DNA from 2 places in the Leucobacter albus genome. Region 1 is predicted to be linked to the other one. Evidence: predicted binding sites of a transcription regulator. Region 1 holds the regulator's gene; the other holds the start of a gene.
What was found. The regulator HspR, encoded in region 1, represses chaperone genes until heat shock. The targets are predictions, from matches to a motif close to AAGTTGAGTCNNNNNGACTCAACTT.
Positions count from the first base shown of each region.

Region 2: the regulator HspR is predicted to act here: its motif matches at 4,752-4,776, upstream of ABD115_RS01355 (ATP-dependent Clp protease ATP-binding subunit).

Region 1 covers NZ_BAAAKZ010000004.1:26,072-33,636, reverse strand. The annotation lists gene dnaK (molecular chaperone DnaK) at 1-113, shown strand, start outside; gene ABD115_RS07800 (nucleotide exchange factor GrpE) at 116-769, shown strand; gene ABD115_RS07795 (DnaJ C-terminal domain-containing protein) at 762-1,715, shown strand; gene ABD115_RS07790 (heat shock protein transcriptional repressor HspR) at 1,751-2,170, shown strand; gene ABD115_RS07785 (class I SAM-dependent methyltransferase) at 2,158-3,333, shown strand; gene ABD115_RS07780 (histidine phosphatase family protein) at 3,381-4,025, shown strand; gene ABD115_RS07775 (TlpA family protein disulfide reductase) at 4,022-4,648, shown strand; gene ABD115_RS07770 (cytochrome c biogenesis CcdA family protein) at 4,648-5,421, shown strand; gene resB (cytochrome c biogenesis protein ResB) at 5,405-7,072, shown strand; gene ABD115_RS07760 (phospho-sugar mutase) at 7,293-7,565, opposite strand, start outside.
Region 2 covers NZ_BAAAKZ010000001.1:297,828-305,392, reverse strand. The annotation lists gene upp (uracil phosphoribosyltransferase) at 1-325, shown strand, start outside; gene ABD115_RS01365 (aldo/keto reductase) at 421-1,374, opposite strand; gene ABD115_RS01360 (glycerophosphodiester phosphodiesterase) at 1,419-2,327, opposite strand; gene ABD115_RS01355 (ATP-dependent Clp protease ATP-binding subunit) at 2,524-4,698, opposite strand; gene ABD115_RS01350 (AAA family ATPase) at 4,844-5,548, opposite strand; gene ABD115_RS01345 (threonine aldolase family protein) at 6,012-7,064, shown strand; gene lysE (L-lysine exporter) at 7,179-7,565, opposite strand, start outside.

The sequences.
Region 1 (7,565 bases):
CGCAGGAAACACCCGAGGCCGGGGCAGAGAACGCGGAGTCAAACGATGACGACGTGGTCGACGCAGAGGTCGTTGAAGACGACGAGAACGGCGCAACCGAGGAGCAGAAGTAACCATGGCGAACGAGGAACATCTGGGCGACGACCAGCCGTTGGGCGATGTTCCGGCGGGCCAGGCTGACGAAGCATCGCAGGCCGATGCTTCGTCGGCCCCCGGGGCGGAGGGAACCCCCTCCGCTTCCGGGCCGGAAGGCGACGACCTGACGGTAGACGACATTCTGGGCGCGGCGCAGACCGAGGCCGCCGCGGGGGCAGACGCCGCCGCAGCCGAGGCAGCAGCTGAAGCAGGCGAAGAGAACCCCTACCTGGAGGATCTTCGCCGCCTCACCGCCGAGTATGCGAACTACCGCAAGCGCACCGAGGCGAACGTCGAGCTCGATAAGCAGCGCGCGAAGGCTTCGGTCGTCGTGCAGTTGCTGTCGGTACTTGACGACCTCGACCGTGCCGAGCAGCACGGTGACCTCGAAGAGGGCAGCGCATTCGCAACTATCGCGCAGAAGCTTCGCGCGAGCCTCGAACGGCTCGGCGTCGAGAGCTTCGGCGAGAAGGGCGAGCCTTTTGACCCGCAGGTGCACGAGGCAATTGCTCAGGTACCGGTTCCCGGCACCGAGCAGCACACTGTGCTTGACGTAGTCGAGCGGGGCTATCGCATCGGAGATGTTGAGCTGCGCCCCGCCAAGGTAGCGGTGGCGGTGGGAGCTGATGGCTAGTCAAGACTGGTTAGATAAAGATTTCTACCGCACGCTCGGCATCTCCAAAGACGTCGACGATGCCGAACTGAAGAAGGTCTACCGCAAGCTCGCGCGCAAGTATCACCCGGATTCGAACCCGAATGATGCGGCGGCCGAGGCGAAGTTCAAGGAGATCAGCGAGGCCTATTCGGTGCTCTCCGATAGGGAGCAGCGCTCGGAGTACGACCAGATTCGAGCGATGGGCGCAGGCGGCGCGAGGTTCACCTCGGGCGGCCAGGGCGGCCAGGGCTTCGAAGACGTCTTCGGCGGCATGTTCGGCGGCGGCCACGGCGGCAGGAACACGCAGTACACGTTCCAGCAGGGCGGCTACGACGACATCTTCAACATGTTCGGCGGCGGGGCCCAGCGCGGCCCGCAAAAGGGTCGCGACGTGAACGCAACCACGACGATCGACTTCGAGACTGCGGTGAGTGGCGATACCGTCACGCTGCAGACCTCGAACGGCAACGTCAAGGTGAAGATCCCTGCCGGCGTCTCGAACGGCCAGAAGATTCGCATCAGGGGCAAGGGCGAGCCCGGCCAGGCAGGCACCCCTGCCGGTGACCTCATGCTCACCGTCACGGTGCGTAAGCACCCGGTGTTTGAGCGTGACGGGTTGAACCTGAAGCTCAAGCTGCCTGTGACCTTCACAGAGGCGGCGCTCGGCGCTACCGTTGAGGTACCGACGCTCGGTGGCGACACCGTGCGGCTCAAGGTGCAGCCAGGCACGCCGAGCGGCCGGGTGCTGCGCGTGAAGGGCCGCGGCGTGAAAACCTCGAAGGGCACGGGAGACCTGCTCGCCGAGGTGCAGGTGGCGGTGCCAAGCCACCTGAGCGACGCGGCGCGCGAGGCGCTCGAGGCGTTTCAGCAGGTCGAGCCGCAGGAGAACCCGCGCGACGACCTGTTCGCCAGGGCGCGCGGTTAGCAGACAACAAACGAGAACGGTGTAGGGGAGGGGTCATGGCAAACGTGCAGATGGACAGGTTCACACCGGTGTTTGCGATCGCTGCCGCCTCTGAACTCGCCGAGATGCACCCGCAGACGCTGCGGCAGTACGACCGTATTGGGCTCGTAGTGCCGCAGCGTACCAGCGGCAACACCAGGCGCTATTCGCTGTATGACGTGCACCGGCTGCGCGAGGTTGCCAGGCTGTCGGCCGAGGGGCTGAGCCTCGAGGGCATTCGCCGCGTGCTGACGCTCGAAGACCGGGTGCGCGAGCTCGAAGAACAGGTGCACGAGCTCGAGCGCGCGCTGTCAGACGAGCTGCTGAAGCGACCCGACAGGCGCGTGTTTGCCGCGGGCGCTGGCGGCGAGGTGGTGACCCTGCGGCGGGGCACCCGGGTGCGCCGCAACGCCGAGGTCGTGGTGTGGAAGCCATAGCAGCCGAGCTCGAGGAGTTTTGCAGCACGCTCACCCGCGAACCCGATTTCGATGCGGCTGAGCTGCGCGCTTACGACACCGCCGACCTGCTCGCGCTCACGACCGCCGCCGAGCGAATCCGCGGCGCCCAGCCGGGCACTGTCGTCACCGTCGGCGACCGGCACGGCGCGCTGACGCTCGGCGCGGCGGCCGTGCTTGGTGCGACGGGTGTTCGCGCATATCAGGATCCGCTGCTCGCCGAGCGCGCGCTCGCGCAGAACGCCGCCCGCCTCGACCTCGCCGGCAGCTACTCGGCCGAGCCGCTTGGCGAGACGCTGCTCGCGGGGGCCGAGACCGTGCTCGTGCAGCTGCCGCGCGGCCTTGAGGCGCTCGAAGAGATCGCCTGGAAGATTGCCCGCTTCGCCCCACCCGACGTGCGGGTGTTCGCCGCTGGCCGGGTCAAACACATGACGCTGGCTCAGAACGAGGTGCTCGCGAAATACTTTGGCGAGGTCGCCGCCGGCCTCGGCTGGCGAAAGTCGAGGGTGGTGCAGGCCGCCGGCCCGACGCCGCAGTTTGCCGGCGCAGAACCGCCGTTTCCGAAGTGGGGCGCAGACCGCGAGCTCCCGTTCGGCCTCGCGGCTTTCGGGGCGACGTTCGGCGGTACGAAGCTCGACCACGGGAGCCGGTTGCTGCTCAGCACCTTCGCCGCCGGTCAGGGCCGCGATGCGTGGGGCGGATCGCCGGGGCGCACACACATCTTCGACCTTGGTTGCGGCAGCGGCGTGCTGGCCGTCTCGGCGGCGCTCGCCCTTCCCTCAGCGGCGGTGATTGCGAGCGACCAGTCTGACGCGGCCGTGCGGTCAACGGCGCTCACGGCCGGCGCGGCCGGTGTCGCCGGGCGCGTCGCGATCCACCGCGCAGACGGCGCCGAGGCGGTCGCCGACGGCTGGGCAGATCTCGTGCTCCTCAACCCGCCCTTTCACACGGGTGCGACGGTGCACGCCGGCGTCGGCCAGCGGCTCATTCGCGATTGCGCGCGGGTGCTGCGCCCCGGCGGCGAGCTGCGCATCGTCTTCAATTCGCACCTCGGCTACCGGCCGTTGCTCGAGCAGGCGATCGGCCCCGTGCGGCAGCTCGCGCGCGACGCGACGTTCACCGTGCTCTCGGTCACACGGCGCTAGCGCAGTAGCCACCGAACTCCCAGGCAGGCGAAGCCTAGAATAAGGGTGTGAGCGATAAACTCTTGCACTTGGTGCGCCACGGGGAGGTTCATAACCCCGATCTCGTGTTGTACGGCCGAATCCCCGGGTTCCGCCTCTCCGAGCGCGGTCACGCGATGGCTGAGGCCGCCGCGCTCGAGCTCGCGGGCAGCGACCGCAAGGTCGTCGCGCTGTACGCGTCGCCGCTCGAGCGGGCCCAGCAGTCTGCGCGCCCGATCGCGAGCGCGCTCGGGCTCGAGATTCAGACGGAGGATCGCATCATCGAGCCGACGAACTTCTTCGAGGGCAAGGTGAACTCCGGGCCAGATGCGGCGTTCAAGAAGCCGCGCTACTGGTACAAATTTGTGAATCCCTTCCGCCCGAGTTGGGGGGAGCCGTACCGGCAGGTTGCCGCGCGCGTGCGCGAGGCAATGAACGACGCGTGGGACAACACGCAGGGCGGCGACATCGTGATGGTCGCCCATCAGTCACCCATCTGGATGGCCCACCTCGATATCGCGGGCAAGCCGCTGTTTCACAACCCGGCGACCAGGCGCTGCGATCTGTCGAGCATCACGACCTTTGAGCGCCGCGGCAACCGCTGGTTCGAGGTCGACTACCGCAACCCCGCGAAGTCGCTCATGGGCGACGCGACTGACGTAGGAGCAGTATGACGACGCGCCGCATCGCAGCCGTGACCGCTGCTGCCGCCGCCATTGCCATCGGGCTTGTCGGCTGCAGCACGAACGAAAGCGACACCCTCTCCTCGCAGTGGCAAGAGGGGAGCGACAAGGGGTATGTCGCCGGCGACGGCTCATCGGCCTCGTTCCCGGCGAGCGATCGCGGCGACGCGGTCGAGTTTGGCGGCGAGACAGAGTTCGGCAATCAGCTCGGCTCGGCCGACACGCTCGGCAGCGTTACTGTCGTGAACTTTTGGTACGCCGGCTGCCCGCCGTGCCGCGCTGAGGCTCCTGATCTCGTCGAGGCGTATGACGAATTCGCGCCGCAGGGCGTGAAGTTTGTCGGGGTGAATACCCGTGACCAGGCCGCTCAGGCGCAGCAGTTCGGCGTGGAGTTTGGCATTGAGTACGAGTCGATTCTCGACAACCCGGGGGGCCGCTCGGTGCAGCGCGCCTTCGCTGGGCAGATTCCGCTGAACGCCGTGCCGACGACGTTGATTCTCGACACCGAGGGGCGCATCGCGCACACGGTCGTCGGTCAGCTCGCCGGTGCGTCGCAGCTGCGCACGCTCATCACGGAGACGCTCGAAGAGCAGCCCGCCGCGGGCAAGAACTGATGGGGATCTCTGAGATCATCGCCGACGGGCAGCTGCTCGTTGCGATGGGAATCGCGCTCGCCGCGGGTCTCGTCTCGTTCCTGTCGCCCTGCGTGCTGCCGCTCATTCCCGGCTACCTAGCGTATGTCTCGGGCATCGCCGGCACGTCGAGCCCGAACGCGGCCGACCCGAAGGCCGCGGGCAAGCGCGAGCGCAACCGCATGGTGCTCGGTTCCGTGCTGTTCGTGCTTGGGTTCGCCGTCGTGTTCGTGGTGCTGCTCACGCTCTCGGGCGCGATTGGCGCTAGCCAGTGGTACCTCGACTGGCAAGACGTCATCTTGCGCGTTATGGGCGTCGTCGTGATCGTCATGGGCCTCGTGTTCATGGGAGTGTTCTCGCGCTTTCAGCGCACCACGCGGTTGAAGTTCAGCCCGCGGGTTGGGCTCGCTGGCGCGCCGTTTCTCGGCATCGTGTTCGCGATTGGGTGGGCGCCGTGCCTCGGCCCGACGATTGGCACCGTCAGCCTGCTCGCGATGCAGCAGGGCTCGGTGGGGCGCGCGGCGCTGCTCGCACTCGTGTACACGCTCGGCCTCGGCATTCCGTTTGTGCTCGCGGCGTTTGGCTTCGGCTGGATGACGCAGACGATGACGTTCTTCAAGCGCCACATCCGCACGGTGAACATCGTCGGCGGCGTGATTCTCATTATTCTCGGCATCCTCATGGTCTCAGGGCTGTGGGGTCTCATCATGAGCGAACTCCAGGTGGTGATTGGCGGCTATGTCACGCCCCTCTGATTACGATGACGGATCGGGCCTCCCGGCCCCGGTCACGAGCCCCGAGCTCGGCATCACCGGCTGGTTCCGGTGGTTCTGGCGGCAGCTCACGAGCATGCGCGTCGCGCTGATCCTGCTGCTGTTGCTCGCCGTGGCGGCGATCCCCGGTTCGCTGGTGCCGCAGCGCGGCGCCGACCCCAACGGCGTCATCCAGTACGAAAAAGACAACCCGACGCTGTTCAAGATTCTCGACGCGTTCCCGATTCAGGCCTTCGACGTCTACGGCTCGGTGTGGTTCTCGGCGATCTACCTGCTGCTGTTCATCTCGTTGATCGGCTGCGTGCTGCCGCGCATCAAGCATCACTGGCAGGCCTGGCGCGGCAAGCCCCCGAAGACCCCGGCGCGGCTCAACCGCATGGCGGGCTTCTCCGAGATTCGGGTGACGAACGAAAACGCGACCGAGGAGGAGCGCCTCGCGTTCGCGAACGCTGCGGTCGAGTCTGCGGCGGCCATGCTGCGCCGGCAGCGCTACCGCGTGCAGGTGCAGAAGGCAGCGCATCGTGGCGTCGCCGAGGTTTCGGTGTCGTCGGAGCGCGGGTACCTGCGCGAGACGGGCAACCTATTGTTTCACGTCGCGCTGCTCGGCGTGCTCGTGTGCGTCGGGCTCGGCAGCGCTTTTACCTTCAACGGCCAGCGCGTGCTCTACGAGGGCGAGAGCTATGTCAACCAGCTCATCGACTACGACTCGGCGACCGCTGGCCGGGCGTTCAAATCTGACACGCTCGAGCCGTTCGCGCTGAGGCTCGAGGACCTCGAGGTGAACTACATCACCCCAGACGACCCCGATGCGAGCCGCAACTCCATCGGTCAGGTGCGCGAGTTCATCGCTCGCATGACGCTCACGAGCCCCGCGGGCGAGGAGAGCAAGGAAGAGATCAGGGTGAACCACCCGCTGCGGGTGCACGGCTCGCCGATCTATTTGCTCGCGAACGGCTACGCACCGAAAATCGTGATTCGAAACGCGGCAGACGAGGTCGTCTTCGACGAGTCTGTCGTGTTCATTCCGCAGGGCGCCGACCCAAACCTCACCTCGCTCGGCGTGGTGAAGGTGCTCAACGGGCTCACCGATGAGACGGGGGAGCCTGCCCAGCTAGGCCTGCGCGGCTTCTTCTACCCGACGCAGACGGAGCTCGAGTCGGGTGCCTACACCTCGAACTACCCCGACCTTGAGAACCCCGTGCTCACGCTCGATGCGTTCATGGGCGACCTCGGCGTCGACGACGGGGTGCCGCAGTCGGTGTACTCGCTCGAGACGGGCAAGATGGAGCAGCTCACGGGCCGCGCCATTGAGAAGCCCTCGATCGAGCTACGGCCGGGAGACACCGCCGAGCTGCCGCGCGGGTTGGGCACGGTGACCTTCGAGGCTGCGCCGCGCTACGCCTCGTTCGACGTGATGCAGAACCCGTTCCAGATCGGCATTCTCATCTTCGCGCTACTGTCGCTCGGCGGGCTGCTGTGGTCGCTGTTTGTGCCGCGGCGCAGGCTGTGGGTGAAGGCGATTCCGACAGCCGACGGCGTCGTGCTGCAGTACGCGGGCCTCGCACGCGGCGACGACCCGGCCCTCGACCGGGCCGTGGAAGAGCTGCGCGAGGCGCACCGCGAGGCGCTGTAGGCCTGCCGGGTGGCGGGTGCTGCCGGGCGCCGGGTGGCGGGTGCTGCCGGGCGCCGGGGCGCTGCAGAAACGCAGCAGATCTGCGCTCCCAAGCCCCGATGCGCCGGCCCCGGGCCGTGTGAGTGCAGATCACCGATCTAGCGCAGCGCGCCCGGCGCGGCACCCAGCACCCGGCACCCAGCACCCGGCACCCAGCACCCAGCACCCAGCACCCCAGCAACTACCCCTGCAGCCCCTCCAAGAATGCAGTGACGTCGCTCTCAAGCTCCCTGAGCGCGCGCTCGGCGGCGGCGCGGCGCTTTGAGGCCTTGCCCTTCTCGCTGAACGTGTCGAGGTAGAGCTTCAGCTTGGGCTCGGTGCCGCTCGGGCGAATCATCACGCGCGAGCCGTCTGCGAGGTCGTAGCGCAGCACGTTTGCGGGCACCTCGGCGAGGCCGGGCTCGAGCAGGTCGGCGCTCGATTGCACGGCGCGCACGCCAAACGCGGTCGGCGG
Region 2 (7,565 bases), on a different contig from region 1:
CGACGAAGAGACGCTGCAGCCGACCACGTACGCGGAGCGCCTCCCCGAGTCGCTCGCCGGGCGCCAGTGCTTCGTACTCGACCCGATGCTCGCGACCGGAGGCTCGCTCGCCGCGGCAATCGACTTCCTGTTCGCGCGCGGCGCCGACGACATCACCGCGATCTGCATTCTCGGCACCCCCGAGGGCGTCGAGCTCATGCGGCAGGCAGCTGGCGACCGCAATGTCACGCTCGTGCTGGGAGCCCTCGACGAGGGGCTCGACGAGAACGCCTACATCGTGCCCGGCCTCGGAGACGCTGGCGACCGCCTGTACGGCACCGCGTAACCGGGCCGGGCTCCGGCATCACGGCGCCTCCCACAGCGCAATATCAACGTCGAGCGCGGTTGGTAGCCACCTCGGCCGCCAACCGCGCTCGTTCGCTACGCGGCCGCGCTGCTCAGCGCGTCGACCTCATCAGCGGTGAGCGCCAGCGTCATCGACGCGAGCAGCGCCGGGAGCTGCGCGGTCGTACGCGCACTCGCGATCGGCGCGCCGTTCGCGAGCCGCAGACGCAGCCACGCGAGCGACACCGAGGCGAGCTCGGCTCCGTGCGCCGCGGCGATCTCATCGAGCGCCGCGAGCACCCGGCGGCCGCGATCGTCGAGGTAGGCAGCCGCGGCCGCCGCTCTCGGGCTTGCCCCCGCAGCCTCCGCCGCGCCCGCTTCCCGGTACTTCCCAGCGAGAAAGCCCTTGGCGAGCCCGAAGTAGGGGAAGACTGAGAGCCCCTCGCGATCCGCCACCGAATTCAGCCCGTTCGCCTCAAAATCGCGCTCGACGAGGTTGTAGTGCGGCTGCAGCGCGACGGGAAGATGGTAGCCGCCGGCCCGGGCGATCTCGAACCACTCCGCAACCCGCTCGGCCGTGTAGTTCGACACCCCGATCGCACGAATCTTGCCCGCATCGACGAGCCCCGAGAACGCCTCGACGGTCTCGGCGAGCGGGGTCTCCTCGTCGTCGAAGTGCGCGTAGTAGAGGTCAATGCGGTCGGTCTGCAGCCGCGCGAGCGAGGCGTCTGCCGCGGCCCGCACATTCGCCGCGGAGAGCCCGGAGAAGTCGGGGTGCGTCGACACCTTTGTCGCGAGCGTCACCCGGTCTCGCGCGCCGCGAGCGCTCAGCCACTCTCCAATGATCGTCTCCGATTCGCCGCCAGTGTTCCCTGGCACCCAGTGAGAGTACCCGTCGGCAGTGTCGACGAAATCGCCGCCGCCCGCGAGAAAGCCGTCGAGCACGGCGAACGAGTCGTCGCGGTCGGCCGTCCACCCAAACACGTTTGCGCCGAGCGCGAGCGGTGCGACCGCAAGCTCGGAGTGGCCAATTCGAATGCGCTCGGGCATGTGTCTCCATTCGTCAGCGGTGCCTTGGCGCACCACCTGCGACGCTACAGGGCCGGGCTGAGGGCCGCACGCCAGTCGTCGAGGGCGACAGGGTCGTCGGTGATAATGAGGTCGATGCCAGTAGCGCGCGCCTGCCGCCACTGCTTCGCCGTGTTCAGCGTGTAGACCATCGTGCCGATGCCGAGCAGCCGCGCCTCGTCGATGAGCCCGAGTTCACGGTCAAATACCTCCGTGCGAGCCCCAATCGCCGACACGTTCAGCATTGCCGCGAGTTCGAGCGTCGGCCTGCCCCAGTCGCGCGTGAGCATCACGCGCGCGAACTCAGGGGCGAGCACAGCGAGGCGCTCGAGGTTCTCCACCTCGAACGATTCAAAGGCCACGCGGTCGACGAGGTAACGCGCCCGAAGCAGGTCAACGGCGCCCGCGACATCGTCGTCGCCCCACAGCCCCTTGAGCTCGATGAGCGCGCGGCTATTGGTCGGAGCGAGCTCGTCGAGAAACTCTTCGAGGGTCGGGATAGGCTCGCCCGCGAACTCTGCACCGAACCACGAGCCTGCGTCGAGGGTGCGCAGCTGCTCGAGCGTGGCTTCCGCGACCTGGCCGGTGCCGGTCGTCGTGCGGTCGAGCGTCTCGTCGTGCATGAGCACCGGCACACGGTCGGCGGTGAGGTGCAGGTCGGCCTCGACAAAGTCGACGCCCTGGTCGAACGCGAGCCGCATCGCCGCGAGGGTGTTCTCGGGGGCGAGGGCGGCCGCGCCGCGGTGCGAGATGATGCCGAAACCCTCTCCCCTGCTGAGCGCGCCGTGGAGCTGCAGGGCGCTCGCTGGGGCGGCGTAGGGGTTGGATCCGAGGGCGGTGATGAGCGCTATCACGAAGAACGCAGCGAGCAGAGCTGTGCGTGCTCCGAAGTCTTGGGTTGGCTTCGCGCTGATGCGGTACCGAGGCTGGGTCACGGTGGCTCCTCCCCCGCGCATCGTCGCGCGGTGCACCCACCCTACCGGACTCCGTTACCGATTTGTGATCTTTTCTGGAGCTGCGCTCCGGGGCGCCTGCCCGCCCGGGGTACCCGCTGGCTCGGGGGCACCCGACCGCTCGGGGGCACCGCCCGCCCGGGGCACCCGGGCACTCCGGGCGCCCCGTCGTCGCAGGCTACTCCGCAGCCGCGGGCAGCAGCGCGAGAGCTTCGCCGCCGGGGGCGACGTCGATGCGAGCGACGTCGCCGTCGCGAATCTCGCCGCCGAGAATGCCGCGCGCCAGGCGATCATCGATTTCGCGCTGCATGAGCCTGCGCAGCGGCCGGGCGCCGTACACGGGGTCGTAGCCGCGCTGGGCGAGCCAGGCCCGGGCATCGGGCGTCACCGCGAGGGTGAGCCGGCGCTCGGCCAGGCGATCCTGCAGCCGATCGATCGAGATCTCGACGATTTGCGCGAGCGCATCGACCGACAGCGGGTGGAAGATCACCATCTCATCGAGGCGGTTGACGAACTCGGGCTTGAACGCGCGGCGCACCGTCTCTTGCACAGCCTCAACCTTGGCGCCCCAGGCCATGTCTGGGTCGACGAGGTACTGGCTGCCGAGGTTCGAGGTGAGAATGAGGATCGTGTTGCGGAAGTCGACGGTTCGGCCCTGGCCATCGGTGAGTCGGCCATCGTCGAGCACCTGCAGCAGCACGTCGAAGACCTCGGGGTGGGCCTTCTCGACCTCGTCGAGCAGCACGACCGAGTACGGCCTGCGCCGCACGGCCTCGGTGAGCTGGCCGCCCTGTTCGTAGCCAACGTACCCCGGAGGGGCACCGACGAGGCGCGAGACCGAGTGCTTCTCGCCGTACTCGCTCATGTCGATGCGCACCATCGCGTGCTCGTCGTCGAACAGGAACTCGGCGAGCGCCTTCGCGAGCTCGGTCTTACCGACACCGGTGGGCCCGAGGAACAGGAATGAACCGGTCGGGCGATTCGGGTCGGCGATACCCGCGCGCGTGCGCCGCACCGCGTCGGCGACGGCGTTCGCGGCCTCCTGCTGCCCGACGACCCGCTTGGAGAGCTCGTGTTCGAGCGCGAGCAGTTTCTCGGTCTCGCCCTGCATGAGGCGGCCGACCGGAATGCCCGTCCAGGCGGCGACCACACCCGCGATGTCTTCGTCGGTGACCTGCTCGTTGACCATGCGAGGCTCGCCGTCTGGGCCTTGTGCACCCTGCAGCTCGGCGCGCTCGGCCTCGGCAAGCTCCTTCTCGATCACTGGAATCTCACCGTAGAGCAGCTTCGACGCGCGCTCGAGGTTGCCCTCGCGCTGCGCTCGCTCGGCGTCCATGCGCCGCTGGTCGAGCTGCTCGCGCAGCGCGCCAACGCGGTTCAGGCTCGCGCGCTCGCGCTCCCACCGCTCCTCGAGGCCCGCGAGCTCCGTCTGCTTGCCTGAGAGGTCGTCGCGCAGCTTCGCCAACCGCTCCTTCGAAGCGTCGTCTTTCTCTTTCTTCAGCGCGAGCTCTTCGAGCTTCAGCCGGTCGACCGCACGGCGCAGTTCATCAATCTCGAGCGGGGCCGAGTCGATCTCCATGCGCAGCCGCGACGCAGCCTCGTCAATGAGGTCGATCGCCTTGTCGGGGAGCTGTCGCGCGGTGATGTAGCGGTTCGAGAGCGCCGCCGCCGCCACGAGCGCAGAGTCGGCGATCGTCACCTTGTGGTGCGCCTCGTAGCGCTCCTTCAGCCCGCGCAAAATGGCCACGGTGTCTTCGACGGAGGGCTCACCGACGTACACCTGCTGGAAGCGCCGCTCAAGGGCCGCGTCTTTTTCAATGTACTCGCGGTACTCGTCGAGGGTCGTGGCGCCGATCAGGCGCAGCTCGCCTCGGGCGAGCATAGGCTTAAGCATCTGCGAGGCTGCCACAGACGATTCGCCGCCGCCGGCACCCATGAGCGTGTGGAGCTCATCGATAAACGTGATGATCTGGCCGTCTGATTCTTTGATCTCGGCGAGCACCGCCTTCATGCGCTCCTCGAACTGGCCCCGGTACTTTGCGCCAGCGATGAGGGCAGAGATGTCGAGCGAGATGAGCTCTTTGTCTTTCAGAGATTCGGCGACGTCACCGGCGACGATGCGCTGGGCGAGGCCCTCGACGACGGCCGTCTTGCCGACGCCCGGCTCGCCGATGAGCACGGGGTTGTTCTTTGTGCGCCGGGTCAGCACCTGGCTTACGCGGCGAATTTCGCTGTCGCGCCCAATGACGGGGTCGAGCTTGCCCGAACGGGCCACCTCAGTGAGGTTCACGCCGAACTGCTCGAGCGCACTCTGCGTGTTCTCGCCGTCGGCTGGTTGCCAATTTGCCTGCATGATGTCCTTTCGTGGTGCGTGGGCGGTGCGCCTCGCGAACCCCACGAGGCGCAAACCTGAGTCGATATGACTCAAGTTTATGACGAAAGCCGATTTCTTGCTAGTCAGTTACCTGTGACTCTGCCGTGCAACGGCACCACTCGCGCTAACTGAGGTGCCGAAGATAGCGTTCAGGCGCAGCCATAAACCGGCGCCAGCTATCGACAATCTCGAGATCGTCGTAGGCGCGCATTCGCATGCCCCACTCACCAAGCTCGTAGATAGTCGCCCCGGGCAGCGCCGCGAGCACCGGCGAATGGGTCGACAGAATGACCTGCGAGCCGCTCTCTGCGAGCTCCTTCATACACCCCAGGAGCACCAGGCAGTTCGAGAACGAGAGCGCAGACTCGGGCTCGTCAAACACCCACAACCCCCGAATGCGCGACCGCGACTGCACAAACTCAAGAAAAGACTCGCCGTGACTCTGAAAATTGTGACGGCCAAGCACTCCCGCGTCTGCTTCTTCGATCGCCTGGAGGTACCCGAAATGACCGTGCATCGTTTCTGCCCGCAAGAAGACACCCTTGCGCGAGCCGCCCAGGCCTCGAGCAATCTGCAGGTGGGCCTCGAGGGGCGACTCTGTCGCGAGCGTTGAGTGCCTGGCGTTGTGGGTGCCGCCCTCGGCGTTCAGGCCGTAGGCTGTTGCGATCGCCTCGACGATCGTCGATTTGCCCGCGCCGTTCTCACCAACGAACACGGTCATTGCACCCAGCTCGAAGCGTCGATCGAGCAGCTGTCGAACCGCAGGCACCTCAGCGAACCACGACCGCCGGTCGGCGGGGTGGTCTTCGCGCTCTTCGATCCACCGCACCGGCAACGAGGGTATTCGCACCGAGACCTCGCTTTCTGCGCTCGCATTCGCGCGGCGCGAGCTTCGCCGTGGGCCGCCCGGTTCACTGATTCGGGCGCTGCCCACACCCTACTGCGCACCTCCGACATGCGGCACGCATGCTCGGCGGCCCCGCTCTGCTGCTGGCCCCGCCCCGCGGCCCCGCCCTGCTGCTAGCCTCGCCCTGCTGCTGGCCTCGCTGCCGGCCCCGCCCCGCCCCGCGCCGCCCCGCTGCAGGCCCGCTGCCAGCCCGGGCCTGCGGTACATAGGCAATCAGCCCAACCCAGGCCCCAAACCGCAGAACCACCCAGACCCTGTGCAGATTGCCGATCGACCGCAGCTGGTCCGGGCCCACCACCACCCCAGCCACCACCACCCAAGCCACCACCCAAGCCACCGCCACCACCCCAGCCACCGCCACCACCCGAGCCAGTAGGCTGAAATGGTGACCGACACCAGCACAGCCCACCCGCACGCCTTCGCCTCCGACAACTGGGCGGGGATCCACCCCGAGGTGCTTGCCGCGATCGCGGCGGCGAATACCGGCCACACCGTGGCATACGGCGGCGACCCGTGGACGCTGGAGTTCGAGTCGGTTGCACGGCGCCTCTTCGGCGAGCAGGCCGAGGCCTTCCCGGTGTTCAACGGGTCTGGCGCAAACGTGCTCGCACTGCAGGCGGCGCTGCCGCGCTGGGGCGCGGTGATCTGCGCGGCGACGGCCCACGTCAACACCGACGAGACGGGCGCGCCCGAGAAGACCGGCGGGCTCAAGCTGCTCCCGGTCGCCACGGCAGATGGCAAGCTCACCCCCGAGCTCGTCGACCGCGAGGCCTGGGGCTGGGGCAGTAAGCACCGCGCGCAGCCCCTTGCGGTCACGATCTCGCAGACCACCGAGCTCGGCACCTGCTACACGCCCGACGAGATTCGGGCGCTCGCCGAGCACGCGCACGAGCGCGGCATGCTGCTGCACATCGACGGCTCGCGGCTCGGGGCGGCGGCCGAACACCTCGGCACCAGCCTCGCCGCGATCTCGAGCGATGCCGGGGCAGACCTGCTAAGCCTTGGCGCAACCAAGAATGGCGCGCTCGCGGCCGAGGCGGTCGTTGTGCTGCGCCCCGGCGCGGTCGAGGGGGTCGAGTTTCTCCGCAAGATCAACCTGCAGCTCGCTTCGAAGATGCGCTTCGTGTCGGCCCAGCTCACCGCGCTCTACGGCGGCGACCTGTGGCTGCGCAACGCGGCGCACGCGAACGCCATGGCCGCACGGCTCGCCGCGGGAATCGAGCGGGCCGCGGCGCCTGGCGTGCGGGTCGCCTACCCCGTACAATCCAACGCCGTGTTTGCGGAGCTGCCCGACGAGGTCGCCCTGCGCGCCCAGCGCCAGTTCATGTTTGGTGCGTGGCCAGCGAAGGCCGGCCTGTACCGGCTGATGTGCGCGTTCGACACGACCGAGCGCGACGTCGACGCGCTGCTCGCACTGATTGGTGACGAGCGGAGCTAGCGCGCGACGCGGGGCAGATCGCAGCGGGCGGATCCCCGACCGCAGCATGCCCCAGCGCCGCCGGCCGCCGCCGGCCCCGGTCCAGGCCCGACCCAGGCCCCGCCTAGATGCCGCCTAGATGCCGCCGAACGCGAGCCTGGCCGCGATCACGAGCATCACGCACGCGACCACGCCGTCGAGAATTTGCCACGACCGCGGTGTGGCAAAGAACCGGGTGAGCGCGCGAGCTCCATACCCGAGCACAAAGAACCACCCGATGCTCGCGATCGCTCCCCCGGCGGCGAACCACCACCTTGCGGGGTCGCCCTGGGCGTTGCCGATCGACCCCATGAGCACCATCGTGTCGAGATACACGTGCGGGTTGAGGTAGGTGATCGCGAGGCACGCGAGCACCACGCTCTTCAGCGACCGCGGCTCCCCCGTCTCGCCCGCGACGAGCACCTCGGGGCGGAGCGCCCGGCGCGCGGCCGACCAGGCATACCAGAGCAAGAACGCTACGCC